One region of the Actinomadura sp. 1N219 genome, then DNA from elsewhere that is predicted to be linked to it. Evidence: riboswitches for the same ligand, from Rfam matches in the RefSeq annotation. Region 1 holds a riboswitch; each other region holds the start of a gene.

Region 1 (7,188 bases):
GCGCGAGCAGAGCGGAGATTCTTGAACGTCGCACGGGAGGACCTTTCAACGCTGAAATGTTCAACACTGAAGACCGTACGCCGGTGATACCTTGGCGTCAAACACTTCAACGTTGAGAGGTGGAGGTCGTGGAGCAGGAACGTGACGCCGTGGACCTCATCGTGGAGCAGTGGGCCCGCGCCCGCCCGGACCTGGACGCGTCCCCCATGCGGGTTCTCGGCCGCCTGTCCCGGGTGACCCGGCTCGTCGAACGCGAGCTCAAGGCGCTCTTCAGCGAGTTCGGGCTGGAAAGGGGCGAGTTCGACGTCCTGGCCACCCTCCGCCGCGGCGGCTCGCAAGACGGGATGACCGCCGGCATGCTGGCCCGCTCCTCGATGGTGACCTCGGGCGCCGTCACCAACCGGCTCGACCGGCTCGTCGCCAAGGGCTACATCACGCGCGACGTCGACCCGGCCAACCGGCGCACCGTCCTCGTCGCCCTCACCCCCACCGGCCGCGACCTCATCGACCGAGCCGTCGCCGCCCACCTCGACAACGAACAGCGCATCCTCGCCGCACTCGACCAGCACCAGCAGGACGACCTGGCCGCGACCTTGCGCACCCTCCTCCTAAGCCTCGGCGACGAGTCGACCGCCCCCCGCCCACTAGGCGACCCCTGACCCTCGGCGACGAGTCACGCGACCCCCGGCACGCCAGGCGGCCTTTGAGACCCGCCCGCAGACCAGCACCAGGCCGACCCCGGGAGTCTCGCAGGGGCCGGCCTGTCGTGCTGGGTCGGACGTGGTCTGGCGGTCGTGTCGGCTTGCCGTCACGCTGCTGTTCGGGCTCGGCGACGACGCACGCGACCTCCGGCACGCTGGGCGGCCTTGGAGCCCCGCTTCCAGATCAGCACAGGCCGACCCCGGCGGGACGTCCCGTCGGGGTCGGCCTTTGCGCTGGTCGGACGGGGGTCAGTTGGTCGTGGGCGTGACGTCGGCGCGGACGCGGCGGGCGGCCGTGACCAGGTTTCGCAGGGACGCTTCCGTCTCGGGGTAGGCGCGGGTCTTCAGGCCGCAGTCGGGGTTGACCCAGAGCCGTCCGGGGTCGACGGCCCGTAGCGCGCGCCGCAGGTTCTCCTCGATCTCGTCGGCGCCGGGGACGCGCGGCGAGTGGATGTCGTACACCCCCGGCCCGATGCCGTTCTCGTACCCGGCGGCGCGCAGGTCGGCGACGAGTTCCATGTGCGAGCGGGCCGCCTCGACGCTGGTCACGTCGGCGTCCAGCGCCCCGATCGCGCCGATGATCTCGCCGAACTCGGAGTAGCACATGTGCGTGTGGATCTGCGTCGTGTCCGCGACGCCCGAGGTCGCGAGGCGGAACGCGCCGACGGCCCACTCCATGTAGGCCGGACGGTCGGCGCCCCGCAGCGGCAGCAGTTCGCGCAGCGCGGGCTCGTCCACCTGGATGACGCGGATCCCGGCCGCCTCCAGGTCGGCGATCTCGTCCCGCAGCGCGAGGGCGATCTGCCGGGCGGTGTCGGCGAGCGGCTGGTCGTCCCGCACGAACGACCAGGCCAGCATCGTCACCGGGCCGGTCAGCATGCCCTTGACCGGCTTGCTCGTCAGCGACTGCGCGTACGTCGCCCACTCCACCGTCATCGGACGCGGCCGCGCGACGTCGCTGTGCAGGATCGGCGGCCGGACGTACCGCGACCCGTACGACTGCACCCACCCGTGCTCCGTGGCGGCGTACCCGTCGAGCTGCTCGGCGAAGTACTGCACCATGTCGTTGCGTTCGGGCTCGCCGTGGACGAGGACGTCCAGGCCGAGGTCCTCCTGCAGCGCGATGACGCGGGCGATCTCGTCCTTCATCGTCTGCTCGTAGGCGTCGGCGGTGAGGCGTCCGGCGCGGAGGTCGGCGCGGGCGCGGCGGATCTCGGGGGTCTGCGGGAACGAGCCGATCGTCGTCGTCGCCAGCGCGGGCAGGCCCAGCTCGTCCCGCTGCGCGGCGAACCGGACGGCGCGGTCGCCGCGGCCCGTCCCGTCGCCGAGCGAGTCCAGCCGGGCGCGGACGCCCTGGTCAACGCTCGCGGGCGGCGCCGGCGTCTCGGCCGGGGACGGGCCGTCCTCCAGCCCCTGCAACGGGCCGTCTTCGCGCAGCGCCCGCCCGACCGCGACGACCTCCGCGACCTTCTGCCGCGCGAACGCGAGCCGTCCTCGGACGCCCGGGTCGAGCGAGGTCTCGGCGTCCAGGTCGATGGGGACGTGCAGCAGCGAGCACGACGTGCTCACCACGATCTGATCGACGAGCCCGAGCAGCGACGCGCAGGTGGCCTTGGCGCGGCGCTGGTCGGCGCGCCATACGTTCCGTCCGTCCACCACACCGGCGACGAGCGTCTTGCGCGGCAGCCCGCCGACCGACGCGAGGACGTCGAGGTTGTCCGGCCCGGCCGCGAAGTCCAGGCCGACCGCCTCGACACGGCTGCCCGCCAGGACGCGCAACGCGTCCGCGCCGATCGTGCCGAAGTACGTGGCGACCATCAGCCGCGGCCTGCTCGTCAACCGCCCCAGCCGCGCATACGCACGAGCGAGCGCCGCGATCTCCTCCTCGCTGCGGTCGGCGACGAGGGCGGGCTCGTCCAGCTGAACCCATTCGGCGCCCGATCCCGCCAGCCGTTCCAACACCTCCGCATACACGTCGATGAGCCCGTCGAGCAGATCGAGCGGCCGGAATTCGCCCGGCGCGTCCTCCGCCGGCTTGGCCAGCAGCAGGTAGGTGAGCGGCCCGACGAGCACCGGCCGCGTCTCGATCCCGAGCGCCTTGGCCTCCCGGTACTCGACCAGCGGTTTGGCCGCCGAGCCGTCCGCCAGCCGGAACCGCGTGCCCGGGCCCAGCTCCGGGACGATGTAGTGGTAGTTCGTGTCGAACCACTTCGTCATCTCCAGCGGCGGGACGTCCTGCACCCCGCGCGCCATCGCGAAGTACCGGTCGAGCCCGCGCAGATGGCGATACCGGTCGGGGACGGCGTCGACGAGCACGCTCGTGTCGAGCACCTGGTCGTAGAACGAGAACGTGTTGGACGGGATCGCGTTTAGACCGGCGTCGCGCAGGCTCGTCCAGACGTTTGCGCGCAGCTCGGCACCCGTCTTGGCGAGCGCGTCGGCGTCGGCGCGTCCGGCCCAGAAGTCCTCGGTGGCGAACTTCAGCTCCCGGCGCGGCCCGATTCGGGGATATCCCAGGATCGTCGTGTTCATGGCGCTTTCCCTCGCTGTGCCATTGGCGGACGCGCGGGGAGGTGCGCACGATGGACCGTACGCCGCTGACCTTCCCGCGAGGCCGCAGACCACCGCGCGCCGGGCGGCGCGCGGGCGGAGGCAGGTCTTCGGACTCGCGGGCATCGCTTCCCGGAAGAAGCGTCCTACTAACCGTCGCTTCCCAGGCCGTCAGGCCCAGTGCGTGATGACGGCGGTCGTTCCCACTCACCGCTGCGGGGCAGTCCCGGATTCGCACCGGGTTCCCTCTTACGACACTCGAAACCGAGTGAACCGTCCGCAATCCGGAGTCTATCGACACCTCGACCCGGTGAACTCAGGCGAGCGCCTCGCAGTGAACGCGACGGCCTTCGGCCCGACTCCGCGACGTCCCCGGCGTCCCCGGCGGCCGCTCGCGCCACCAGCCGCTCCGGCGCCCGCGAGAGCCAGGCGCGACGTACCCAGTGGTTGAGCTGACCGCGAATGTGACGATTCCAGAGTCGGTGACATGGTCTGTCCGAATGCGGCCAATGATCTTGTTAATGGGCGCATGTGCGGTGACCGTGGTGATTCACGCTCCCCATCTCAGCGGGCTGGCGCCGTTTGCCGCTGAACCCGGCACGTCCCTTTCAAGGACGTCGATTCTGTTTCGCATGCCAGCATTTCCGGAGGGCTCATTCATGAGTGCCATTTCCACGACCGCCAGACTGGGCATCGTCGGCGCCGGTGTCGCCGCCCTTACCTCGACCGTTCTCGCCTTGGGCGCGTCGGCCGCCGCCGCCCCGTCCGTCACGGGCTCCACCCTCATGGAGACGGCCACGCACCAGCAGTGCGTGGCCGAGATGGACACCACGTCCATGAGGTGCTTCCAGACCGAGCAGGAAGCCGACGCCTACGCCAATGCCAGGCAGGCCACGTCGGCATGGAAAGTGCATGTCATCCTCTACGACCCGAGCGGCTACGCCAAACCGTCGATCAGGCTGGGGTCCGAGGGCAAATGCACGAAAAAGAAGGGGGACGTGGACGGCGTCCAGCCGGATCTCGGCGACCTCGGCTGGAATGACAGGGCAAGTTCATTCGTCACCCGCAACCGCTGCGACATGAAGGCATGGAACGGCAAGGGATACGACGGCAAGCACTTCAAGAAATACCGCGACCACGACATCGAGCTCACCGGCTTGAACAACAAGATCTCCTCGTTCAAGACCACGTGACCCGGTGACGTCCACGCCGTTCAGGGAGGACGTCCGGGACGTCCTCCCTGAACCAAAGGCGCTGGTCAGGTGCGGAGATTGTCCTGCGTGGCGCAGCCTCGGCTGTTCACGCAGACCTGGATCTTGACCGGGAGCCCCTCGCGGAAGCCGCCGGTCCAGTTCTTACGCTCGTTGGGCTTGAGCTTCCACTGGAAGTAGATCTTGTTGTTGACCCACGCGAAGAAGTAGGCCGTTGTGCCCGTGCTGTTGGCGACGCCCCATTTCTCGCCACGGGCCCTGAACCTGACTTCCGCCCAGGTGTCGCCGGCATCGCCGGACCAGTACCGGTGCGCATAGCCGCTGACGCCGCCGTCGTCGCCGTCCACTGGCTGGCGGTCGGTCAGCGACTTCCATTCCCCTCGCAGTTGCGACGCCTGCGCAGGCGCCTTGGACGGCGTCGTCCCCGTAGTCGCTTGCGCCGGTGAGACGAGCCCCCCGGCCATTACCGGCGCGGTCACGGCGAAGACCGCGGCAGTCGCCATCGCGCCGACCTTGCCGGCGCGCCCTCTGGTGCGGATTTGCATGAGCTTTTCCCCCGTAAGTGAGGTGATCACGTACACCCATGAGATGCCGCTCATGTCAGCGCGGTTCGTGTCCTAAACACGCCACAACCACCCCGCCCACCCCCACGTCCGCACGCACGCGGTACCAACCACCGGGGGCGGCTCAAAGAAAGAGTCAAATCCAGGCGTACGTCACCCTGGATAAGGTCGGAATGACCTGAGTGATGGTGATCACCGGACTGCGCGACGACGGGAGTTATGAGCATGCTCGAGAACAAGAACGCCATCATCTACGGCGGGGGCGGCTCGCTCGGTGGCGGTATCGCCAAGACCTTCGCCCGCAACGGGGCGAAAGTCTTCCTGACCGGGCGGACCCGCGACAAGCTCGATGCGGTGGCCGGAGAGATCACCGATGCCGGTGGCGTCGCTGAGGTGGCCGTGGTCGACGCCCTGGACGAGCGGGCCGTGGACGAGCACGCCAGGAGCGTTGTCGCCGCGGCAGGCAGCATCGATGTGTCCCTGAACCTCATCACGCGCGGGGACGTGCAGGGGATCCCGCTGGCCGAGATGACCACCGCCGACTTCACCCGTGCCATCACCACCGGGGTGACGACGAGCTTCATCACCGCGCGGGCGGCGGCCCGGCACATGATCGAAAAGGGATCCGGCGTGATACTGGCGTTGAACAGCGGCTCAGCTCACGGCAGCCCGATGATGGGCAACACGGGACCGGCCGACGCGGCGATCGACACCTTCATCCGCAATCTCGCGGCCGAGGTCGGGCCGCACGGCGTCCGCGTCCTCGGCATGTGGGTGGCCGGAGTTCCCGACACCTTGTCGCCGGAAAAGCTCTGGACGGCCGACCACAACCTGAACCTTGCGGATGAGGCGGCCTTTCAGGGACTTCTCACTCAGTTGGATGAGATGCGGATGCTTCGCCGCTCACCGCGCCTGGCCGACATCGCGGAGTTGGCCACGTTCCTCGCCTCCGACAAGGCCGACGCCGTGACCGGTTCCTTCGTCAACGCCACCGGAATGTTTCCCAGCTAACACGCGCACCCACCTGCAGCTTCAGGATGGAAGACACTCACCCTTGAGGGTCTCCGCGAAACGCCGAAAGTCGCTGCGGCTCAGGATGAGCTTAGGCCCATCGGGATCTTTGCTATCCCGAACGGCCACACTCTCAGTAACGGCGGCAACTTCTACGCAGTCTCCGCCGTTCTCTGTGGACTTGCTTGCCTTGCGCCACGCGGAGTGATTTAGGTCCATTTCTCGACCTCATTCCTGGAGACCGGCTTGCTACTAGATGTTGTTGAGGATCTGAGTGAGGCGGCGGAAATCGGTGTGGCTCATGGTGAGTTTGGGGCCTTCAGGATCCTTGCTGTCGCGGATAGCCACGGTCTCAGGATCGCTGGCGACCTCTACGCAAGCGCCACCATTTTCGCCGCTCTTCATGGCTTTGCGCCAAGTGAGGTTGCTCAAGTCCATTTGGTTTCTATCACCTTTCTTATCATCTCCCGTGTCATGTTCGCCGGGAGAGCCTTGCTTCCCAATGTCCTCAGAGCTTGAGCTAGCCCAGTGAGATCGTTCTCGTCTTCGGTCGTGATGCCGCGTACTGTCGTCTCAAGATACGCCACCTCGCTCCGGTCGTTCATTGTCGCGAGAATGAACGCCCCACCGGTCGCGGCAGGAACACCATCATCGTGCATGACGACTTGGATCGTGACGTTCGGTAGCTCGCTCATTACTATCAAGTGCTCTAGCTGCTCCCTCATGATCTCTGGCGAACCGGTGAGGGTGCTGAGCGCATTCTCGCTCACGAATGCAAGCAGAGTGGTGGGAGCGGGGACATCGCGCGTAAGGATCTCCTGACGGGCCATGCGCGCCGCTACCTTCTCATCGGTCCCTAGGAAGGCGCGAGCGTAGCGCTCTTTCTGGAGGAGGCCGGGGATGATGGTGTGCTCCCACCAAGTCAGTACGTTGGCCTCGGCCTCTACCTCGGGCCAGTCGAACCAGGTAGGGACGCCCAGGCGCCCGTCGTCCCTGGCGAGGTCGTCGTAGAGGTTGAGCAGGACGCCGCCCGCCTTGAGTTCCGGGTCCATGATCTCGACGAACTGGCGTTTGCACCGTTTCTTCCCGCTCTCGACCTGCGAGACGAAGGATGCGGTCTTGCCGGTGCGCTGCCCGACGCGGGCCTGACTC
Region 2 (7,188 bases), on a different contig from region 1:
CGGCCGCTCACCGCGACGCAGAAGGCCACCGCACGGAGCTTCGCTGTGAGTAACGGGCTGACCATCGAGACCCGGGACCAGCAGGGCGACGTCACCAACACCAGGCTGGGCGTCGTCACCACCGGGGTCCTGTTCGCGCTCGGCATCCTGGCGATGACGGTGGGGCTGATCCGCAGCGAGGGCGCGGCCGACCTCCGCACGCTCACCGCGACCGGCGCCACCGGGACGATCCGGCGCACCCTCGCGGCGACCACGGCCGGGGCGCTGGCCCTGCTCGGGGTGATCCTCGGGGTCGGCGGCGCGGGCCTGGCCATGCTCGCGATCTACCGGGACGACCTTGCGGTGTTCGGCCGGGTCCCGATCGGCTACCCGATCGCCGTCGTGGTCGGGACTCCGGTGCTCGCCGTCCTCGCGGGCTGGCTGCTGGCCGGTCGCGAGCCGCCCGCCATCGCGCGGCGGATGCCGTAGCCGCGGATGCCTTAGCGGCAGGACGCCGCTAGGCGCAGGCCCGTCCCCGGGACGGGACGGGCCTGGAGGGGTGATCGGTGACGGTCGTCACCGGGGGTCAGTGGCGGGATCCGCCGGAGTCAGTGGCGGGATCCGCCGCGGACTTTGGACAGCAGGCGGCGGGCCTTGGCCTGGTGGCGCGGGTCGCGGGCGAGCCGCTCCGCCTTGGCCCGCGCCTTCTGGCCCTGCGGGCTCCGGAGAAATTTCTTAATCCGGTCGATGATGGAAGCCATCGTTCTTCCTCCTCGGCCTTGCTATGACAGTTCAACGTCTGCCCACTCTGGAAAGTTCGGAACCGTCCCAGCGGCGCGGAACATGATCCTCCCTGTCAGGCCCGCCGGGTACTCCAGACGGCCAGGAATGTGAGGACGGTCAGCGCGGCGCCGAACCACAGCACGGCGGTGGCGGACGCGCCGTTCACGACGAGGCCGCCGAACAGCGCGCCGAGCGCGATGGCGAGGTTGAACACGACGGTGTTGAGGGCCGTGGCCGCCTCGGCGTGGTCGGGCGCGGCCTTCAGGATCCACATCTGGACGGTGACGGGGACGGCTCCGAACGCCAGCCCCCAGAGGATCAGCAGGGCGACCCCGGTGACGGCGGTCGCGCCGAGCAGCGGGAACAGCGCCAGGACGGCGGTGAGCAGGACGCTGACGGCCGTGATCGTGACGCGGACGTTCTTCCCGGCGGCGGATCCGGCGACGAACGTCCCGGCGATGCCGGCGGCGCCGAACAGGAGGAGCAGCGGGCCGATGAGGTCCTCGTCGATGCCGGAGACGTCCTGGAGCACGGGGCTGACGAAGGTGTAGGCCGCCATGTGCCCGCTGACCAGGAGGAACGTGGCGATGGTGGCGGCGCGGACGAATGGGTTCCCGAAGAGGGAGAGCAGCGCGCCGAGGCGGATGGAGCCGGTGGCGGGGATGCCGGGCAGGAGCAGGAACAGCGCGGCGACGGCCAGGAGCCCGAGGCCGGAGAGGGTGAGGAACGCGATCCGCCAGTCGGTGAGGCCGCCGATCAGCGTCCCGGCGGGGACGCCCAGGACGTTCGCGGCGGTGGCCCCGCCGAAGGCGATCGAGGTGGCGCGGGCGACGTGGCCGGACGGGACCAGCCGGACGGCGATCCCGGCCGCCAGCGCCCAGAACCCGCCGATGCTGATCCCGACCAGGAAGCGGGAGGCGAGGAGCACCGGGAAGTTCGGGGCCAGGAAGGAGAGGAGGTTGGCGACCACCATCAGGCTGATCAGGGCGAGCAGGACGGTGCGGCGGTCCAGGCGTCCGATCGCGACCGGGACCAGGAGCGCGCCCGCTGACGCGACGAGGCCGGGCACGGTGACCATCAGGCCCGCGGTCCCCTCGGACACCCCGAGGTCACCGCCGATGGACGTCAGCAGGCCGACGGGCAGTTGCTCGGCCGTCACCACGAGGAACGTCCCGACCGCGACGGCCACCACGGCCAGCCAGCGCTTGACGGACACGTGCTCGGCGGCGGCCTCGGCCGATGCGGGTGGTTCGACGCGGTTCATCGCTGCACACTCCCAACTCAAGGACAACTGTTCAACGTCAAGTAGATGAACGCTAAGAATTATTCCATTGAGAGAGTACTGGGATCCGCCGGATGCGCAACGGCCCAGCTCCAGACCAACGTCCGGAGCCGGGCCGCCACCCGTAGCGGGTCAGAACGCTTCGTCCAGCGAGACGCTCCCCTCCACGCCGATCTGGTACGCCGAGACGCGCCGCTCGAAGAAGTTCGACAGCTCCTGGACGTCCTGCAACTCCATGAACGCGAACGGGTTCGCCGTCCCGTAGCGGGCCGGGAGGCCGAGCCGGACGAGGCGCTGGTCCGCGACGTACTCCAGGTAGGCGCGCATGTCGTCCGCGCCCATCCCGGGCAGGCCGTCGCCGCACAGGTCGCGCGCGAAGTCGAGTTCCGCCTGGACGGCCTCCTCCAGCATCCGCGTGACCTGCTCCGTCAGGTCGGCGTCGAACAGCTCCGGCTCCTCCGCCCGGACGGTGTCGACCACGGAGAACGCGAACTCCATGTGCATCGACTCGTCCCGGAACACCCAGTTGGTTCCGGAGGCCAGGCCGTTCAGCAGCCCGCGCGAACGGAGCCAGTACACGTAGGCGAACGCGCCGTAGAAGAACAGTCCCTCGATGCACGCAGCGAAACAGATCAGGTTCAGCAGGAACGCGCGACGGTCTGCGGCGGTGCGGAGTTCGTCCAGGGAGCCGAGCGAGTCGATCCAGCGGAAGCAGAACTCCGCCTTGGAACGGATGGACGGAATGTGCTCGATCGCCGCGAACGCCTTGGCGCGCTCGTCCTGGTCGGGCAGATAGGTGTCGAGAAGGGTCAGATAGAACTGGACGTGCACGGCCTCCTCATAGAGCTGCCGCGACAGGTACAGCCGCGCCTCCGGGGCGTTGACGTGCTTGTAGAGGTTGAGCACGAGGTTGTTCGCCACGATCGAGTCGCCGGTGGCGAAGAACGCGACGAGCCGGTTGACCAGGTGCACCTCGGCGGGCGTCAGGCGCGCGAGGTCCACGAGGTCGGACGCGAGATCGACCTCCTCGACCGTCCACGTGTTGCGGATCGCGGCGCGGTAGCGCTCGTAGAAATCGGGGTAGCGCATGGGCCGCAGCGTCAGGTCCATGCCCGGGTCGAGCAGCATGGCGCGCCGTTTCGTAGGAGCGCTCACTGGCATGCCTCGCAGGTCTCGGGGTTCTCCAGGGAGCAGACGGCCGCCGCCACTGTGGTCTGCGCGATCCGGGTGGCCGGACGCGAACGCAGGTAGTACGTGGTTTTCAGGCCGCTCCGCCACGCGTAGGCGTACATCGAGGAGAGCTTTCCGATGGTCGGCGTCTCCATGAACAGGTTCAGCGAGTGGGACTGGTCGATGTACGGGGTGCGGGCGGCGGCGAGGTCGATCAGCGACTTCTGCGGCAGCTCCCAGGCCGTCCGGTAGAGGGACAGCATCTCGTCCGGCAGGTCGACGAGGCCCTGGACGGACCCGTTCGCCTTCTTGATCGCCTCCCGGACGGCCGGCGTCCACAGCCCGAGCGACTTCAGATCGTCCACCAGATAGCCGTTGATCTGCAGGAACTCGCCGGACAGCGTCTCGCGCTTGAACAGGTTGGACACCTGCGGCTCGATGCACTCGTAGCAGCCCGCGATGGACGCGATCGTCGCGGTCGGCGCGATCGCGATCAGCAGCGAGTTGCGCAGCCCGACCTCGGCGACGCGCGCCCGGACCCGCTCCCATTCGGCCGGACGGGACGGCGCGGCGTCCGGGAAATGGTCCAGGTGGAGTTGGCCTCGGGCGGTGCGCGTCCGGTCGTAGGCGGGCAGCGGGCCGTGGGCGGCGGCGAGGTCGGCAGACGCGTCGTACGCCGCTAGCGCGATTTCCTCGGAGATGCGCGTCGACAGCGCGCGGGCTTCGTCGGAGTCGAATGGGAGGCGGAGCGTGAAGAAGACGTCCGCTAGACCCATCACGCCCAGGCCGACCGGACGCCATTTGCTGTTCGCCGCCTGCGCCTCCGGCGTCGGATAGAAGCCGCGGTCGATCGTCCGGTCAAGGAACCGGATGGCGGTGCGGACGGTGGCGCGGAGCCGTTCCCAGTCAATGCCGGACGGATCGACGTGCGCGGCCAAATTCACCGATCCGAGGTTGCAGACGGCCGCCTCGCCGTCGCTCGTCACCTCCAGGATCTCTGTGCACAGGTTCGACAGATGGACGGTCTGACCCGGTTCAAAGGTCTGATTGCAGGCGCGGTTGGCGGCGTCCTTGAACGTCATCCAGCCGTTGCCCGTCTCGGCGAGCGTCCGCATCATCCGCCCGTAGAGCTTGCGGGCCGGGACCTGCCGGACGAACCGTCCCGCCTTCTCCGCCGCCCGGTACGCCTCGTCGAACGCGTCGCCCCAGAGGTCGGCCAGCTCGGGGACCTCCTTCGGGTCGAACAGCGACCATGTCCCGTCCTGCTCGACGCGGCGCATGAACTCGTCCGGGATCCAGTTGGCCAGGTTCAGGTTGTGGGCGCGGCGCGCGTCCTCGCCCGTGTTGTCGCGCAGCTCCAGGAACTCCTCGACGTCGGCGTGCCACGGCTCCAGGTACACGCACGCCGCGCCCTTCCTGCGTCCGCCCTGGTTGACGGCCGCGACGGACGAGTCGAGCGTCCGCAGCCACGGGACGATCCCGTTGGAATGCCCGTTCGTGCCGCGGATCAGCGACCCGCGCGAGCGGACCTTCGTCCACGAGATCCCGATGCCGCCCGCGTACTTGCTGAGCCGCGCCACCTGCCCGTACCGCTCGTAGATCGACTCCAGCTCGTCGCGCGGCGAGTCGAGCAGGAAGCAGGACGAGAGCTGCGGGCGGCGGGCCGCCGAGTTGAACAGCGTCGGTGAGCTGGGCAGATACGAGAGCGTGCTGAGCAGCCCGTACAGCTCGGCGGCCTCGTCCACGTCGTCGGACAGGCCGCACGCGACGCGCAGGAGGAAATGCTGCGGACGTTCCAGGACGAGCCGCGATTGCGGATGCCTCAGCAGATAGCGGTCATAGAGCGTCCGGAGCCCGAAGTACTCGAAGCGGTCGTCGGCGGACCCGTCGATGAGGGCGTTGAGCGCGGACGCGTCGGCGGCGACGAACGCGGCCGGAGCGTCCGCGAGCAGACCCTCCCGGTGCGCGGCGGCGACCGAATCGGCGAACGTCCGGACCCCGGCGGACGCCGCCTCGTCCCGTATCCGCAGGCCGAGCAGCCGTGCCGCGACCTTGGAGTACCCGGGTTCGGCGGGCACCAGTGCGCTCGCCTCGCCGATCGCGAGGTCGCGCAGGGCCGCCGCGTCCAGCCCGTCCGTTCCCGTGCGGACGGCGGCCAGCACCCGTCCCGCGTCGACGTCCGGCACCCCGTCGCAGGCCGCCCCGACCTCGGCGGCGACGCGCGCGTCCGCCGCCGTGCCCGCCGTCGTGCCCGGCTCCACCCGTACGGCCAGGTCCTGTGTCACGTGCTCTCTCCCCTCGCAGCCGCCTCGCGGACGGCATGCGAACGGGACGCCGGCGTCAACCGATGGGCACGCCGCGCTCCGCCCCCGGCCCACCCGCGAAGCCTGGACGTGTCGATCCGAGGGGCGACCCTCGGATCATCGTGCGGGCAGGTCTTCGGACTCGCGGGCGCCGCGCCTCCAAAACCGAAGACGCGTCCTACTGGCCGTCGCTTCCCAGGCCGGTGGATTCCGGCCCAGTGCGTAAGACGGCGGTCGTTCCCGCTCACCGCTGCGGGGCAGTCCCGGACTCGCACCGGGTTCCCTCTTGCGACGCCCCCGCCGACCAGCGGCGGGGGCGAACCAGCACGGGATTGAACCCTACATGTAGTTGACGATCTTTGCATCACCCCAAGATGTTGGGCGTGTCGAAAGATCGCGGGGCCGACTACCCAGACGGCGGATGTGGTGGGACGATGGTTGCGCCATGTCCCCGCGTCCCCCGCAACCGGGCTTCCGAACAGCGCGCGCGGTGGTGTTCGCCACCGTGTGCGTCACGCTGGCGACCGCCGGGCACGTCCTCGCGTCGGGGACGGCGATCCCCATGTGGGCGGTCCTGACGGGATTCGGCGCGGTGCTCGGCGTGACGCTCCTGCTGGCGGGCCACGAACGGTCGCTGGCGACGATCCTCGGCGGCCTCCTGGGCGGCCAGTTCGCGCTGCACGCGCTCTTCACGGGCGCCACCGACCCGATCAACGCGCCAGCGGCGGCCCTCCAGGATCCGGCGCTCCGCGCGGCGGCCCTGCACCAGGCGGGGATGCACCAGACCTCCGTCTCCGACGCGGCGATGGCGGGCTCGGACATCCTGGTCCCCGTCGCGCACGCCGCGGGCGGCACGACGATGACGCTCGCGCACACCGTCGCGGCGCTGATCGCGGCATGGTGGCTGCGGCGCGGGGAGCGGGCCGCGTGGTCGCTGGCCCGGCGGGTCGCCGGCGCGGCCGACCGGCCGATCCGGCTGCTGCTCGCCCTCCTCGCCGTCGAACCCGTCGCCGCTCCGCCGCGCATCCCCGCCGTGCCGGCGACGGCCGCGGTCACGGCGGTCGGCCGCACGCTGCGGCATCAGGTCGTCCGGCGGGGTCCTCCATCGCGTTCGAGGGCGCTCCTTTCGCACTGAGCGAGCGCCGTACGTCACCGGACGCCGATTCCCGGCGCTTCCGGATTTCCCCGTACACTCGAACGGATATTCGCCATGCTCTCTCTTTCCCATGTCCTCCCTCGGGGCGCCCGCCGGTTGGGCGCCGTCGCGGGCCTCGCCGCCGTGTCCGTGGTCGGGCTGGCCACGGCCGCGTCCGCGCACGTCACCGTCAACCCGAAGACCGCCGAGCAGGGCGGCTACACCAAGGTCGCGTTCCGGGTGCCGAACGAGCGCGACAACGCGTCCACGACCAAGCTGGTGGTGCACCTGCCGGCCGAGCATCCGCTGTCGTCGGTGTCGGTCCGTCCCGTCCCCGGCTGGACGGTGAAGGCCGAGAAGTCCAAGCTCGCGACCCCGCTCAAGACCCACGGCGGCGAGCAGACCGAGGCCGTCACCAAGATCACCTGGTCCGGCGGCAAGATCGACCCCGGGACGTTCCAGGAGTTCGACGTCTCCCTGGGACCGCTGCCGACGAACACCGGAGAGATGATGTTCAAGGCCGACCAGACGTACTC
Region 3 (7,188 bases), on a different contig from region 1:
GCGCGTGCTGCTCTCCCGCGGCCCCTACACGGTGGACGGCGAGCGTGCGCTGATCCGCGAGCACCGGCTGGACGTGCTGGTCACCAAGGACAGCGGCGGCGCGATGACCCGCGCGAAGCTCGCCGCCGCGCGGGACGCCGGGCTGCCGGTGATCATGGTCGATCGCCCGCCCGTCCCGGGCGGCGTCGCGGAGACCGGGGACGCGGCCGCCGCCGCGCGCTGGGCTCAGGGGTAGCGGCGGGGCGTGTAGACCACGCCGCGGCCGGTGACCCGGGTCGTGGACGATCCGACGATGACCAGGCAGCGCATGTCGACGAGGTCGGGGTCGAGCTTGCCGAGCGTCGTCACGGTGACGCTCTCCTCGGGGCCGCCGACGTCGCGTCCGATCACCACCGGCGTCTCCGGCGAACGGTGTTCCAGCAGCAGGTCGCGGGCAGCCGGAAGCTGGTGCCTGCGGCGGCTCGACGACGGGTTGTACAGGGCGAGCACCAGGTCGGCCTCCGCCGCTGCGGTGATCCGCCGGGCGATCGCGTCCCAGGGTTTGAGCAGGTCCGACAGCGACAGGACGCAGAAGTCGTGGCCGAGCGGCGCGCCCGCACGGGCGGCGACGGCCTGGGCGGCGGTCAGGCCCGGGACGATCCGCACCGGCACGCCGGCGAACTCGTCCTCCGCCGCCGCCTCCAGCACTGCGGTCGCCATCGCGAACACTCCCGGGTCGCCGGACGAGACGACGGCGACGCGGGCGCCGTCCCGGGCGAGCGCCAGCGCGTGCCGGGCCCGGTCGGCCTCGACGCGGTTGCCGGTGGAGTGCCGCCGCTGGCGGGGGTTGGGCGGCACGCGGTCCAGGTAGGGGCCGTAGCCGACGAGGTCGGTGGCCGACGCCAGGACGTCCTGCGCCTCCGGGGTGAGCCACGGCCGTCCCGCCGGGCCGAGCCCGACGACCGCGACCCCTCCCGGCCCCTCCGGCCGCGCCGGGGAAGGCGCGGTGAACGTCTGCTCCGCCGGGCTCGTCAGCAACGCCAGCGACATGTACGGGACGTCCGCCGGGTCGACGTCGGCGAGCGGTTCGACCCGCTGCCGGTCGGTGGCGGCCCGTTCGACGTACCAGCCGTCGCCGAGCCGCCCCGCGTCCTCGAACGCCTGCCTGACCTTGGGGAACGTCCGGCCGAGCTTGAGGACGGCGGCCGCGTCCGCCGAGCGCAGCCGTTCGGTCAGCTCGTCGCCGGGGAGCGTGCCTGGCAGTACGGTCAGCGTCTCCTCGCGCTCCACCAGCGGGCGTCCCGCCGCGGCGGCGGCGGCGCTGAGCGAGGTGACGCCCGGCACGACCTCGGCCGGGTAGTGGGGAGCGAGCCGTTTGTGCAGGTGCATGTAGGAGCCGTAGAACAGCGGGTCGCCCTCGCTCAGGACGACGACCGTCCGGCCCGCGTTGAGGTGCGCGGCGAGCCGGGCGGTGCAGTCGGCGTAGAACTCCTCCAGCGCGCCCTTGTAGCCGCCGGGGTGATCGGTCGTCTCGGTGGTGACCGGGTAGACGAGCTGCTCCTCGACCTGGCCGCCGCGCAGGTAGGGCGCCGCGATGGCGCGGGCGATGCTGCGGCCGTGCCGCGCGGAATGGTAGGCGACCACGTCCGCCGCGCCGATCAGCCGGGCCGCCTTCACGGTGACCAGCTCGGGGTCGCCGGGCCCGACGCCCACGCCGTAGAGCCGTCCCGTCATCACTCCGCCTCGCTGGCGACGGCGTTGACCGCCGCCGCCGTCATCGCGCTGCCGCCGCGCCGCCCGCGCACCACCAGGTGCGGCAGGTCGCTCGCGGCGAGCGCCTCCTTGGACTCGGCCGCCCCGATGAACCCGACCGGGATCCCGAGGACCGCGGCCGGACGCGCCGCGCCCTGACCGACCAGCTCCAGCAGCCGGAACAGCGCGGTCGGCGCGTTGCCGACCGCGACGACGGCGCCGTCGAGGCGGTCCCGCCACAGGTCGAGGGCCGCCGCGCTGCGCGTCGTGCCGAGCCGGGCCGCCAGCTCAGGGACGCGCGGGTCGCCGAGCGTGCAGACGATCTCGTTCCCGGCGGGGAGCCGGGCCCGGGTGATCCCGGCCGCCACCATCCGCGCGTCGCACAGGATCGGCGCGCCGTCCAGCAGCGCGGCCCGCGCCCGCGCGACGACCCCCGGCGACCAGGCGAGGTCGTCGACGAGGTCGGTCATCCCGCAGGCGTGGATCATGCGGACGGCGACCCGCGCCACGTCGTCCGGCAGATCCGACAGGTCGGCCTCCGCGCGGATGGTCGCGAACGACCGGCGGTAGATCTCCGCGCCGTCGCGGATGTAGTCGGTCATCGCTCCTCGCCGTCCACGGTCTTCAGCGTGACGGGGCCGCGCGGCATCCCGCAGCGCCGGTCGCAGCCCGCCCAGTGGACGGGGATCGGTGCGGCGCGGTCGAGGCCGTCCACCCAGCGGCGGGCCTCGCCCTGCACGTCGCCGCGCGACTTCGCGCAGCCGGGGCTGCCGGTGCACGCCGTCACCCCGACCCACGGCGAGCCGGGATCGGTCGCGAATCCCCGCCGCGCGAGGCGGGCCGCGTCCCGTTCGGCCTCGTCCCGTCGCAGGTCCCGCAGGACGACGCTCCGCCACGGGGTCAGGCGCGCCTCGCCCGCGACGTCGGCGAGCGCCTCGGCCTGCGCGCCCGACATCCGCCCGAGCGGCGGCACGACCTCCAGCGCGGCGAGCCCGTCCCGCTGCCGGATGATCCCCGCGTGCGGGGCGGGCGGGTCCGGGACGTGCCTCCCGTCCGCCGGGACTCCGCCGAGCCGTTCCGCGACGAGGCCCGCCCCGCCGGGCACCTCGGCCAGCCGCCAGGCGCCGCCGCGGACGTCGAGGAACGCCTCCGCCGCCGCGATCATGGTCTGGACGGGATCGGCGGACGCCGGGGCGAGCGGGGTTCCGGCCAGGAGGAGGCCGTCGGGGGTCATCGTCAGGTCGGCGTCCAGGGACGCCGCGTCGCCGGTGCCGTCGTCCAGCGCGAACAGGAACCGGCCCGGGAGCCCGGCCAGCCGGGGACGCGCGCACAGCGCCCGGTCGAGGGCGGCGACCAGGGGGTCGGTCGCGAGGCGGCCGTGCCGTCCGCGCCCGCCGAGGGGCGAGGCGACGATGTTGCGCACCCGCTCGTGGGACGCCGACGGCAGCAGCCCGGCGGCCGTGAGGCGCGCCGCGAGCGCCGCCGGGTCGCGCACGCCGCGCAGCTGGAGGTTGGCGCGGGACGTCAGCTCGATGACGTCCCGGCCCAGCTCGCGCGCGGCGGCGCCGAGCACTTGGAGCTGCGCGGCGGACACCGCCCCGCCGGGGACGCGGACGCGCGCCAGCGGGCCGTCGGCTGCGTCGTGCGTCTGCAGAGCTCCGGGGCACGCGTCGGCGCGCGCTCTCCCCACCGCATGGACATTCGGCACGATGAGGATGCTAACCCCCGTTTGCGGGCGGCTCGCGCTGCCGTACGCTTCTGCACGACGACGACAATGGAGGAAGCCGGTGTGAATCCGGCGCGGTCCCGCCACTGTCACCGGGGAGCGACCCCCGCTTGAGGCCACTGTCCCTCGTGGACGGGAAGGCCGGGGCGAGCGCTGATCCGGAAGCCAGGACACTCCCGCCGTCGTGACACCCGCGACCGGGGCGAGGACCCCAGGGGAGGATCCGCCGTGTCCGCCGACACGTCCGCGCAGGAGCGCACCCGTCACGCGTGGGGGGCCGACCCCCCACACCCCCCGGAACGACTTGTGCTGCTGCTCTCGACATCCGACACCGACCTTTTGAGCGCCCGCGCGTCCGGCGCCGCCTACCGGCTCGGCAATCCCGCGCGGCTCGCCGTGGACGACCTGCCGGAGCTGGTCGAGGGCGCCGATCTCGTCGTCGTCCGGCTGCTCGGCGGGCGGCGCGCCTGGGAGGACGGGCTGGACGCGCTGCTGGCGGGCCCGCGGCCGGTGGTCGTGCTCGGCGGCGAGCAGGCGCCCGACGCGGAGCTGATGGAGCTGTCCCGGCTCGGCGGCGGGGTGAGCGGCGGCGTGTGCGCCGACGCGCACGCCTACCTCGCGCACGGCGGCCCCGGCAACCTGACGGAGCTGCACGCCTTCCTCTGCGACACCGTGCTGCTCACCGGCCGCGGCTTCGCGCCGCCTCAGCCCACCCCCACCTGGGGACGGCTGGAGCGCGCGTCCCGCGCCTCCGACGGCCCCGTGGTCGGGGTGCTGTACTACCGCGCCCATCACGTGGCCGGGAACACCGCATTCGTCGAGGCGCTGTGCGCCGCCGTGGAGGACGCGGGCGGACGGCCGCTGCCGGTGTTCTGCTCGTCCCTGCGCGCGGCGGAGCCGGAGTTGCTGGCCACCCTCCGGGAGGTGGACGCGCTGGTCGTGACCGTCCTCGCGGCGGGCGGGTCGCGGCCCGCGGCGGCCGGGGCGGGCGGCGACGACGAGGCGTGGGACGTCGGCGCACTCGCCGAGCTGGACGTCCCGATCCTGCAAGGACTCTGCCTCACCATGCCCCGGGCCGACTGGGAGGCGAGCGACGACGGCCTGTCCCCGCTGGACGCCGCGTCGCAGGTCGCCATCCCCGAGTTCGACGGACGGATCATCACGGTCCCGTTCTCGTTCAAGGAGACCGGCGAGGACGGCCTGACCGTCTACGCCGCCGACCCCGAGCGGGCGGCGCGGGTCGCGGGCATCGCCGTCCGGCACGGCCGCCTGCGGCACACCCCGCCCGCCGAGCGGCGCCTGGTGGTGATGCTGTCGGCGTACCCGACGAAGCACTCCCGCGTCGGCAACGCCGTGGGGCTGGACACCCCGGCGAGCACCGTCCGGCTCCTGGCCCGGCTCGCCGAAGCGGGATACGACCTCGGCGAGGGCTTCCCCGGAGTCGCGGAGCAGGACGGGGACGCGCTCGTCCACGCGCTGATCGCGGCGGGCGGGCAGGACGAGGACTGGCTCACCGAGGAGCAGCTCGCGGGCAACCCCGTCCGGATCTCCGCCGCGTCCTACGAGCGCTGGCACCGCACCCTCCCACCGGATCTGCGGGAGGAGATGGAGCGGCACTGGGGCCCGGCGCCCGGCGAGCTGTTCGTCCAGGACGGCGACATCGTGCTCGCGGCCCTGCGCGCGGGCAACGTCGTCGTCATGGTGCAGCCGCCGCGCGGATTCGGGCAGAACCCGATCGCGATCTACCACGACCCCGACCTGCCGCCCAGCCACCACTACCTGGCCGCCTACCGGTGGCTCTCGGACGAGTTCGGCGCGCACGCGATCGTGCACGTCGGCAAGCACGGCAACCTGGAGTGGCTGCCCGGCAAGGCGGCGGGCATGTCGGCGTCGTGCGGCACCGACGCGGCGCTCGGCGACGTCCCGCTGATCTACCCGTTCCTCGTCAACGACCCCGGCGAGGGCACGCAGGCCAAGCGCCGCGCGCACGCCGTGCTCGTGGACCACATGGTGCCGCCGATGGCCCGCGCCGAGACCTACGGCGACATCGCCCGCCTCGAACAGCTCCTCGACGAGCACGCCACCATCGCCGCGATGGACCCCGCGAAGCTCCCCGCGATCCGCGCCCAGATCTGGACGCTGATCCAGGCCGCGAAACTCGACCACGACCTCGGCCTGGACGACCGTCCCCACGACGCCGAGTTCGACGACTTCATCCTGCACGTCGACGGCTGGCTGTGCGAGGTGAAGGACGCGCAGATCCGCGACGGCCTGCACGTCCTCGGCGAGGCGCCGGAGGGGTCGGTCCGCGTCGGCCTGGTGCTGGCCATGCTGCGGGCGCGGCAGATGTGGTCAGGGCGCGAGACGCTGCCCGGCCTGCGCGAGGCGCTCGGCCTCACCGAGGACGGCAGCGAGGCGCTCGCCGACGTGGACGCCGCCGAAGCCGCGGCCCGCTCGCTCGTCCAGGCGATGGAGGACGCCAGCTGGCGACCGGACGCGGTCCCGCAGGTGGCGGCACAGGCGCCCGAGGAGCGTCGTGACCTCGTGGGACGGGTGCTGGCGTTCGCCGCGACCGAGGTCGTCCCGCGCCTGGCCCGCACGACCGACGAGATAGACCACGTCCTGCACGCCCTGGACGGCGGCTACGTCCCGGCCGGGCCGAGCGGCTCGCCGCTGCGCGGGCTGATCAACGTCCTGCCGACCGGCCGCAACTTCTACTCCGTGGACCCGCGCGCCGTGCCGAGCCGCCTCGCCTGGGAGACCGGGCAGGCGATGGCCGGGTCGCTGCTGGAGCGCTACCGCGCCGACCACGGCGAATGGCCGCGCTCGGTGGGCCTGTCGGTGTGGGGGACGAGCGCGATGCGCACGGCGGGCGACGACGTGGCCGAAGTGCTGGCGCTGCTGGGCGTCCGCCCGGAGTGGGACGAGGCGTCCCGCCGCGTCACCGCCCTGACGCCGGTCCCGGTCGCGGAGCTGGGCAGGCCGCGCATCGACGTGACCGTCCGCATCAGCGGGTTCTTCCGGGACGCGTTCCCGCACGTCGTCGCGATGCTGGACGACGCCGTCCGGCTCGTCGCCGCCCTCGACGAACCCGACGCCGACAACCACGTCCGCGCGCACGTCAGGGCCGACCGGGAGCGGCACGGCGACGACCGGCGCGCCACCCTCCGCGTCTTCGGGTCGGCGCCCGGCGCCTACGGCGCGGGCCTGCTGCCGCTCATCGACAGCCGCAACTGGCGCGACGACGCCGACCTCGCCGAGGTCTACGCGGTGTGGGGCGGCCACGCCTACGGCCGCGACCTGGACGGCGTCCCGGCCCGCGCCGACATGGAGAGCGCCTACCGGCGGATCGCCGTGGCCGCCAAGAACGTCGACACGCGCGAGCACGACATCGCCGACTCCGACGACTACTTCCAGTACCACGGCGGGATGATCGCGACCGTGCGCGCGCTGACCGGCCGCGACCCCGCCGCCTACGTCGGCGACAGCACCCGCCCGGACGCGGTCCGCACCCGGACGCTGTCGGAGGAGACCGCGCGGATCTTCCGCGCCCGCGTCGTCAACCCGAACTGGCTGGCGGCGATGCGCCGGCACGGCTACAAGGGCGCGTTCGAGCTGGCCGCGACCGTCGACTACCTGTTCGGCTACGACGCCACCACCGGCGTCATGGCCGACTGGATGTACGACCGGCTCACCGCCGCCTACGTCCTGGACAAGGAGAACCGCGCGTT
Region 4 (7,188 bases), on a different contig from region 1:
GACACGGGCTTCCCCTGGGGCATCTCAGGCCGCCTTCCGCTGATCGCGCACGACCCCGTCGAGGTCGCGGAGTGGGACGAGCCGCGCCCCGAGCCGGACCGCGAGCCGTCCGGCGAGACCGAGCCGGACCGGGCCGTCCTCGCAGTCGACGACGATCCCGGCCGTCCCGGCGAGCAGCCCGGCGGCCCGCGCCACGTCGCCCTCGGCGGTCGCGCGGCCGTCGGTGACGACCACGAGCAGCGGGCGCCGCGCCGGGTCGCGCAGCCGCTCGGCGCGCAGCACCTCGGCGGCCCGGACCAGCCCGGCGGCCAGCGGCGTGCGCCCGCCGGTGGGGAGCGCGCGGAGCCGCGCCGCGCCCGCCTCGACCGACGACGTCGGCGGCAGCACGAGGTCGGCCGTCCGGCCCCGGAAGGTGATCAGGCCGATCTTGTCGCGGCGCTGGTAGGCGTCCAGCAGCAGGCTCAGCACCGCCGTCTTCACCGCCGTCATGCGGCGGCGCGCGGCCATCGAACCGCTGGCGTCCACGACGAACAGGACGAGGTTGCCCTCGCGGCCCTCGCGGTCGGACTCGCGCAGATCGTCCGGCCGCAGCACGAGCCCGGCGCCCGTCCGGCCGCGCGCCCGCTGGTGCGGTGCGGCGGCCAGCATGGTCGCCACCACGTGCGGGTCGCGGACCTTCGCGGCCGGACGGCGCGCTCCGACGACGCGGCCGCGCGGCGTCCGCGACCGCGACCGGCGTCCCGCGACGCCGTCGCCGACCCCGGGAACCTCCAGCAGCGGCACCGCGTGCGGCTCGGCGGCGGACGCGACCCGCTCGCCGCCTCCGTTCGCCCCGCCGGGCCGGTCGCCGTCCTCCGGCGCCGATGCGGGCGGCTCGGCTCCGCCCTCGCCGCCCTCGGGAGGAGGGGTGCTCCCGCCCGTGCCTCCATCGTCGCCGCCGGGTGGCGGGTCATCGTCGGGAGAGGCTTCGCCGAGCAGGTCGTCCAGCAGCGACTCGTCCAGCCCCGGGGCGTCGAACGGGTCGCGGCGGCGGCGGTGCGGCAGCGCCAGGCGGGCGGCGGCGCGGACGTCGTCCGTCGTCACCTCGTCGCGGCCGTGCCAGGCGGCGTGCGCGAGCGCGGCGTTCGCCGTGACGAGGTCGGCGCGCAGGCCGTCCACCTCGAACCCGGCGCACACCGCAGCGATCTGCTCCAGCCGCTCGTCCGGCAGCCGGACGCCCGCCAGCCGCTCCCTGGCGGCCGCGATGCGCCCGGCGAGAGCGGTCTCGTCGGCGGCCCAGCGCGCCGCGAAGCCCGCCGGGTCGGCGTCGAACGCCAGCCGCCGCCGGACGACCTCGGCGCGCTCCTTCGGTTCCCGCGACGCCCGCACCTCCACCGTCAGCCCGAACCGGTCGAGCAGCTGCGGGCGCAGCTCGCCCTCCTCCGGGTTCATCGTCCCGACGAGCAGGAACCGCGCCGCGTGCCGGACCGAGACCGACTCGCGCTCCACGTAGCAGGTGCCGAGCGCGGCCGCGTCGAGGAGCAGGTCGACGAGGTGGTCGTGCAGCAGGTTCACCTCGTCCACGTACAGGACGCCGCGGTGCGCCGCCGCGAGCAGGCCGGGCTCGAACGCCTTGACGCCCTCGGTCAGCGCGCGCTCCACGTCCAGCGACCCGGCGACCCGGTCCTCCGACGCGCCGACCGGCAGCTCCACCAGCGCGGACGGCCGCCGCACCGGCTGGACGCCCCGCTCGTGCGGGCCGTCCGGGCAGGACGGGTCGGGCGCGTCCGGATCGCAGGCGAACCGGCAGCCCGCCACCGTGTCGACGGCGGGAAGCTGCGCAGCAAGCGCGCGGACGACCGTCGACTTGGCGGTGCCCTTCTCGCCGCGCACCAGCACGCCGCCGACCCGCGGGGAGACGGCGTTGAGCAGCAGCGCCAGCTTCAGGTCGTCCAGGCCGACGACGGCGGTGAACGGATAGGCGTCGTTCAGGCGGCCGTCTGGAACCGGCGGCGAACCCACGGCACCTCCATGAGGGATCTTGCGCGTCCCGGACAGGTGAGGTCGCGGTGGTCCGAGTGACCTGGCTCCCGGGTTCGCCGACCCGGATACAGTGGCGCGTCCGCACCGGCCTCTCACCGGATTTCCCTCGGACAACCGCGGAACAGGGGGGACGGTACGGTCCCGCTCCCGCGGCTGTCAAGATCACGCATACCCAGGTCATGGGCCGGGACGGGTAACACTTCCGTACTCATTGCCATGACATGTGTCACCATGTGCGGTGTAGGCGATGGCGGACGAGGAAGCCGGTGCGATTCCGGCGCGGTCCCGCCACTGTGATCGGCGAGCGGATCCCGACGACGCCACTGCCCGCGCGAGCGGGCGGGAAGGCCGGGACGAGCATCGACCCGAGAGCCAGGAGACTCACGCGGTCGCCTCCTCGACAGGACTGGGGCGGATCTCCCCAGAGAGGAGAGGGCTGCATGCCCAAGGGCTCGACACGCCCGGCGCCGCGCCGGACGACCGCACGCCGGACGACCGCACGCCGGACTGCCGTGGCGACCGTCGGTTTCGGCACCCGTATCCGCGCCCGGGCGTCGGCGACGCTCGTCGCGGTCCTGCTGATCGCCGGATGCGGCGGTGACACCGGACGCGCCGGAGACGACCGCGCGGACGCGGCCCCGCCCGGCTTCCCGGTGACGGTGGCCAACTGCGGGGTGACGACGACCTACCAGCGGCCCCCGCGGCGCGCGGTGTCGCTGAACCAGCACGCGACCGAGGTGATGCTGGCGCTCGGCCTGGAGAAGTCGATGGTCGGGACGGGCTACCTCGACGACCGGATCCTCCCGGAGTTCCAGGCCGCCTTCGACCGGGTGAAGGTGCTGTCCGAGGAGTACCCGTCCTACGAGACGCTGCTGGCGGCCGAGCCCGACTTCGTCTACGGCGGATGGGCGAGCACGTTCGAGGAGAAGGACGGCCGCGGCCGGGCCGCCCTGAAGAAGGCCGGGATCGACACCCACCTCAACGTCGAGGAATGCCCCAGGGGCCCGGTGACCATGGCCACGGTCGAGGAGGAGATCCGGACCGTCGCCAAGATCTTCGGCGTGCCGGACCGGGCGGAGCGGCGCATCGCCTCGCTGCGCGCCGTCCTGGACCGGGTCGAGGCCCGGCTCGCCGAACCCGCGCCCGCCGCGACGCCGGTCAAGGTCGCCGTCTACGACAGCGGCGACAAGACCGTGTTCACGGCGGGCGGCGCGGGGATCGGCAACGAGATCATCCGGCTGGCGGGCGGGACCAACCTGTTCTCCGACGTGCGCAAGGCCTACGGGGACGTCTCGTTCGAGCAGCTGGCCGCGCGGGCGCCCGAGGTCATCGTCATCTACGACTACGGAGACCAGTCCGCCGACGCCAAGCGGAGATTCCTGCTGGCCAGCCCCGCGCTGAAGGACGTTCCAGCGATCAAGAACAGGCGGTTCGCGGTCCTGCCGCTGTCGTCCACGGTGACGGGCGTCCGGGCGGCCGGAGCGGTCGAGTCGCTCGCCCGGCAGCTGCACCCGGACCGTTTCACATGACCGGCGTCGCCGAGCCCCGCGTCTCCCGCGGACGGACGGCGGTCGCCGCCGCCCCTCGCGGCCGCGTCCGCGTTCCCTATCCGCTGGTCCTGGCGCTGTTCGGCGCGCTGGTGCTGGTGGCGGCCACGGCGGGAATCGCCGCGGGCTCGGTGCGGATCCCGCCCGGCCAGGTCTGGGGCATCCTGCTCCACCAGGTGCATCCCGCGCTCGCGGACCCGGACTGGCCGCCGGTCCGCGAGACCATCGTGATGGACGTCCGGCTGCCGCGGGTGCTGCTGTGCGCGGCGGTCGGGGCGGGCCTGTCGGTCTGCGGGACGGTCCTGCAGGCCGTGGTCCGCAACCCGCTGGCCGACCCCATGCTGCTCGGGGTGTCCTCGGGCGCGATGGTCGGCGCGGTGCTCGTGGTGGTGTTCCCCATGGCGTGGTTCGGGATGTTCTCGTTGCCGCTCGCCGCGTTCGGCGGCGCCCTGCTGGCCCTGGTGCTGGTGTACTTCCTGGCCCGCTCCGGCGGGCGGATGACCACGGTGCGCCTGGTACTGGCGGGAGTCGCCACCGCCGAGGTGCTCACGGCGGTCGCGAGCTACCTGGTCCTCACCTCCGGCGACCCGCGCGCCGCCGAGTCGGCCTTGCGCTGGATGCTCGGCGGCCTGGCCGGCACCACCTGGACCGTGCTGTGGATCCCCGCGGCCGTGGTGCTCGCGGGCACGGCGGTCCTGCTCGGCCTGTCCCGTCCCCTGAACCTGCTGCTGGCCGGGGAGGAGGCGGCCGCGGCCCTCGGACTGGACGTGCACCGCTTCCGCGGGGCGCTGTTCGCGCTGGTCGCCCTGATGATCGGCGCGATCGTCGCGGTCAGCGGCTCGATCGGGTTCGTCGGGCTGATCATGCCCCATGCGGTGCGGCTGCTGGTCGGCGCCGACCACCGCCGCGCGCTGCCGGCCGCGGCCCTGCTGGGCGCCGCGTTCCTGATCGTCACCGACCTGGCGGCGCGGACCCTGATCAGTCCCGAGGAGATCCCCGTCGGCATCCTCACCGCGCTCGTCGGCGGCCCCTTCTTCCTCTTCCTGATGCGGCGGAAGGCGGCGCGGTGAGCATGGACGCGACCCCCACGGGCACGCCCGCCACGGGCGCCGGGCCACCGGCCGGGACGCTGCGGGCCGAAGCGGTGACGGTCGTCGTCGACGGCCGGACGCTGGTGGACGCCGTCTCCCTGACGGCGGCGCCGGGGGAGATCGTCGGGCTCGTCGGCCCCAACGGCGCCGGGAAGTCCACCCTGCTGCGCACCTTCTACCGGGCCCGGCGCCCCACCTCGGGGCGGGTCCTGCTGGACGGCGAGGACATCTGGCGCATGCCGGGCAAGCACCTAGCCCGGCGCTTGGCCGCCGTCCTGCAGGAGACACCCGGCGACTTCGAGCTGACCGTGTACGACGTCGTCGCGATGGGCCGCACCCCGCACAAACGCGCCTTCCAAGGCGACGACACGGACGACCGCGAGATCATCACCGGGTCGCTGGCGGAGCTGGAGGCCGCGCACCTGGTCGACGCGCCCTTCGACCGGCTGTCGGGCGGTGAGAAGCAGCGCGTCCTCATCGCCCGCGCGCTGGCCCAGCGAACCGGGGTCCTGGTCCTGGACGAACCGACCAACCACCTGGACCTGCGGCACCAGACCGACGCCCTCCACCTCGTCCGCCGGCTCGGCGTCACCGCGGTCGCCGCCCTGCACGACCTCAACCTGGCCGCCTCGTTCTGCGACCGCCTCCACGTCCTGAACGCGGGCCGGACCGTCGCGACGGGACCGCCGGGGGACGTGCTCACGCCGGACCTGCTCGCCGACGTCTACCGGGTCGACGCCGAAGTCGTCGAGCACCCCCGCAGCGGCCACCCCCAGATCACCGTCCTCCCGGCGGAACACCGCAGGTGACGAGCAGGGACGTCCTCGCCGTGCCCTGAGCTGGTTCAAGGGCCGAAATGGACGTAGCCGGCCCACAGCGCCGGGTCGTCGGGGTGGCGGTCGCGCTGGGTCCGCATTGCCTCGTGGACGGCGGCCGCCGCCCGCGCCGTGTCGATCGAGCCCTCGGACGTGTGCAACCTGGCGTACACGTCGGCGGTCACCTCTGCCGCGACGGCGTCCTTGACCGGCCACAGCGTGGCGATCACGTGCTGGTATCCGGCGAGTTGGAGTGCGCCGCCGAGGTGCAGCGCCTCGTCCGGCAGGCGCCGTCCGCCGCGGGCGGTCTCGCAGGCCGACAGGAACGCGAACCGGGCGTGCCGCAGATGCATCCGCGAGATGTCCAGCACGGTGAACGGGCGCGTCCGGTGGTCGTGCAGGAAAAGCCGCCCCCGGCTCGGGTGCCGCAGGTCCTGCGCGGCGTGGCAGGCGAAGTGCGCCCACGCGTGCTCGTCCAAGGCGCGCCGGACGGCCGCGCGGTCGGCCTGGTCGCCGGTGAGCGTCCGGGTCGGGACCGGCAGGCCCGAGAGCAGCGACGACTCCCGCAGCGCACCCGGCAGGGACGGCAGGTCCGGCGTGCCGGGCATGGAGATCACCAGCAGCGACCTTCTCGATGGCGGCGGGTCGCCCTGCTCGGTGCCCGAGCGCAGTGTGCGCAGGCTGACGGCATAGGACGAGATGACCCGGTCCAGCACCGAGTCGCCGTCGCCGTCGCCGGACGGGTCGGCGGCCGCGGCCGCGTGGAAGGGCAGGAAGGTGAGCAGCCAGGTCGGGCACCAGTGCAGGTGGGGCCAGGGCCGTCCGGGCGCGGGCGGACGGGTGTGGCCGAGCGCGTCGAGGACGGGCCGGGCGGTGGTGCGCCAGAGCCAGTCCAGCACGTCGCCGATCGTCGCGTCGGCCGCCGCTCGCGCGGCCGGGCCGGCCGGGCCGGTCGGTCTGGTGCGCTGGTCGAGTGCGTCGAGGAAGGCGGTGACCCGCTCCCTGGTCTCCTCGACGGTGAGGCCCGGCAGCTCGACGACCCGCACGCCGGCGCCGGTGACCAGGAGCGCGTCCGACCCGAACTCGGCCGCGTTGACGATGACGACCGTCTGCCCGTCCGCCGGGCGCAGGGAGGAGAACCCCTGCGGACGCAGGAAGCCGCCGAAGCCGGGACGCGCCCGGATCTCGGCGACGAGGCCGTCCCATGCGCGGCCGAGGGCGTGCCGCCGGTCGCGGTCGCGGGTCGCGTCGATCTCCCGTCCGACCGCCTCCAGCCGGTCGGCGAGTCCGGGGTGCGCGGCGCGGAGGCGGGCGGCGTCACCGCGCACGTCGAGTGTTCGGTGGATGAGCACGGCCCTGCCCTGTTCGAGCAGTTCGACGGCCCGGCCCGGGTCGCCGGCCCGGATCGCGGCGGCCGCGGCCTCGTTCACCGTCCCGCTCCACAGGCCGAGCGCCTGCTCCTGGTCCGGCCGGTCGAGGCCGCGCCAGGCGAGCTCGGCCGACAGCGCGATGCCGTCGGCGAGGACGCCCAGCGCGTCGTTCCAGCGACCAGCCTCCGCGGCGATGCGCCCGGCCTTCCACGTGTCGCTCAACCGTCCGATCACGAGGTGGTCCGGGTCGCGGGCGTTCGCCTCCAGCAGGGACATCGCCTCCCGGTAGGACCGCTCGTCGCCGGTCAGCCGGTGCTGCTTGGCCAGCGCCTCCCCCAGGGAG

The links. A riboswitch is a leader RNA that binds a small molecule or an ion and turns the genes downstream of it on or off. The one in region 1 is predicted to bind cobalamin.
Region 2: another riboswitch for cobalamin. It lies ahead of ACH35V_RS00165 (ribonucleoside-diphosphate reductase subunit alpha); the one in region 1 lies ahead of metE (5-methyltetrahydropteroyltriglutamate--homocysteine S-methyltransferase).
Region 3: another riboswitch for cobalamin. It lies ahead of cobN (cobaltochelatase subunit CobN); the one in region 1 lies ahead of metE (5-methyltetrahydropteroyltriglutamate--homocysteine S-methyltransferase).
Region 4: another riboswitch for cobalamin. It lies ahead of ACH35V_RS39875 (ABC transporter substrate-binding protein); the one in region 1 lies ahead of metE (5-methyltetrahydropteroyltriglutamate--homocysteine S-methyltransferase).

The regions. Positions count from the first base shown of each region.
Region 1 covers NZ_JBIRAY010000004.1:40,551-47,738, reverse strand. The annotation lists gene ACH35V_RS15025 (superoxide dismutase) at 1-34, opposite strand, end outside; gene ACH35V_RS15020 (MarR family winged helix-turn-helix transcriptional regulator) at 129-659, shown strand; gene metE (5-methyltetrahydropteroyltriglutamate--homocysteine S-methyltransferase) at 951-3,233, opposite strand; cobalamin riboswitch at 3,335-3,544, opposite strand; gene ACH35V_RS15010 (hypothetical protein) at 3,788-4,444, shown strand; gene ACH35V_RS15005 (hypothetical protein) at 4,510-5,061, opposite strand; gene ACH35V_RS15000 (SDR family NAD(P)-dependent oxidoreductase) at 5,251-6,036, shown strand; gene ACH35V_RS14995 (DUF397 domain-containing protein) at 6,058-6,255, opposite strand; gene ACH35V_RS14990 (DUF397 domain-containing protein) at 6,289-6,474, opposite strand; gene ACH35V_RS14985 (helix-turn-helix domain-containing protein) at 6,465-7,188, opposite strand, start outside.
Region 2 covers NZ_JBIRAY010000001.1:32,294-39,481, reverse strand. The annotation lists gene ACH35V_RS00185 (FtsX-like permease family protein) at 1-468, shown strand, start outside; gene ACH35V_RS00180 (hypothetical protein) at 588-740, opposite strand; gene ACH35V_RS00175 (MFS transporter) at 836-2,026, opposite strand; gene ACH35V_RS00170 (ribonucleotide-diphosphate reductase subunit beta) at 2,177-3,199, opposite strand; gene ACH35V_RS00165 (ribonucleoside-diphosphate reductase subunit alpha) at 3,196-5,499, opposite strand; cobalamin riboswitch at 5,627-5,858, opposite strand; gene ACH35V_RS00160 (hypothetical protein) at 5,963-6,652, shown strand; gene ACH35V_RS00155 (YcnI family protein) at 6,728-7,188, shown strand, end outside.
Region 3 covers NZ_JBIRAY010000024.1:18,726-25,913, forward strand. The annotation lists gene ACH35V_RS39835 (cobalt-precorrin-6A reductase) at 1-235, shown strand, start outside; gene ACH35V_RS39840 (precorrin-2 C(20)-methyltransferase) at 226-1,713, opposite strand; gene ACH35V_RS39845 (precorrin-8X methylmutase) at 1,713-2,333, opposite strand; gene ACH35V_RS39850 (precorrin-3B synthase) at 2,330-3,439, opposite strand; cobalamin riboswitch at 3,509-3,633, shown strand; gene cobN (cobaltochelatase subunit CobN) at 3,764-7,188, shown strand, end outside.
Region 4 covers NZ_JBIRAY010000024.1:27,972-35,159, forward strand. The annotation lists gene cobO (cob(I)yrinic acid a,c-diamide adenosyltransferase) at 1-23, opposite strand, end outside; gene ACH35V_RS39870 (magnesium chelatase subunit D family protein) at 25-2,001, opposite strand; cobalamin riboswitch at 2,058-2,127, opposite strand; cobalamin riboswitch at 2,227-2,426, shown strand; gene ACH35V_RS39875 (ABC transporter substrate-binding protein) at 2,463-3,551, shown strand; gene ACH35V_RS39880 (FecCD family ABC transporter permease) at 3,548-4,639, shown strand; gene ACH35V_RS39885 (ABC transporter ATP-binding protein) at 4,642-5,469, shown strand; gene ACH35V_RS39890 (CHAT domain-containing protein) at 5,505-7,188, opposite strand, start outside.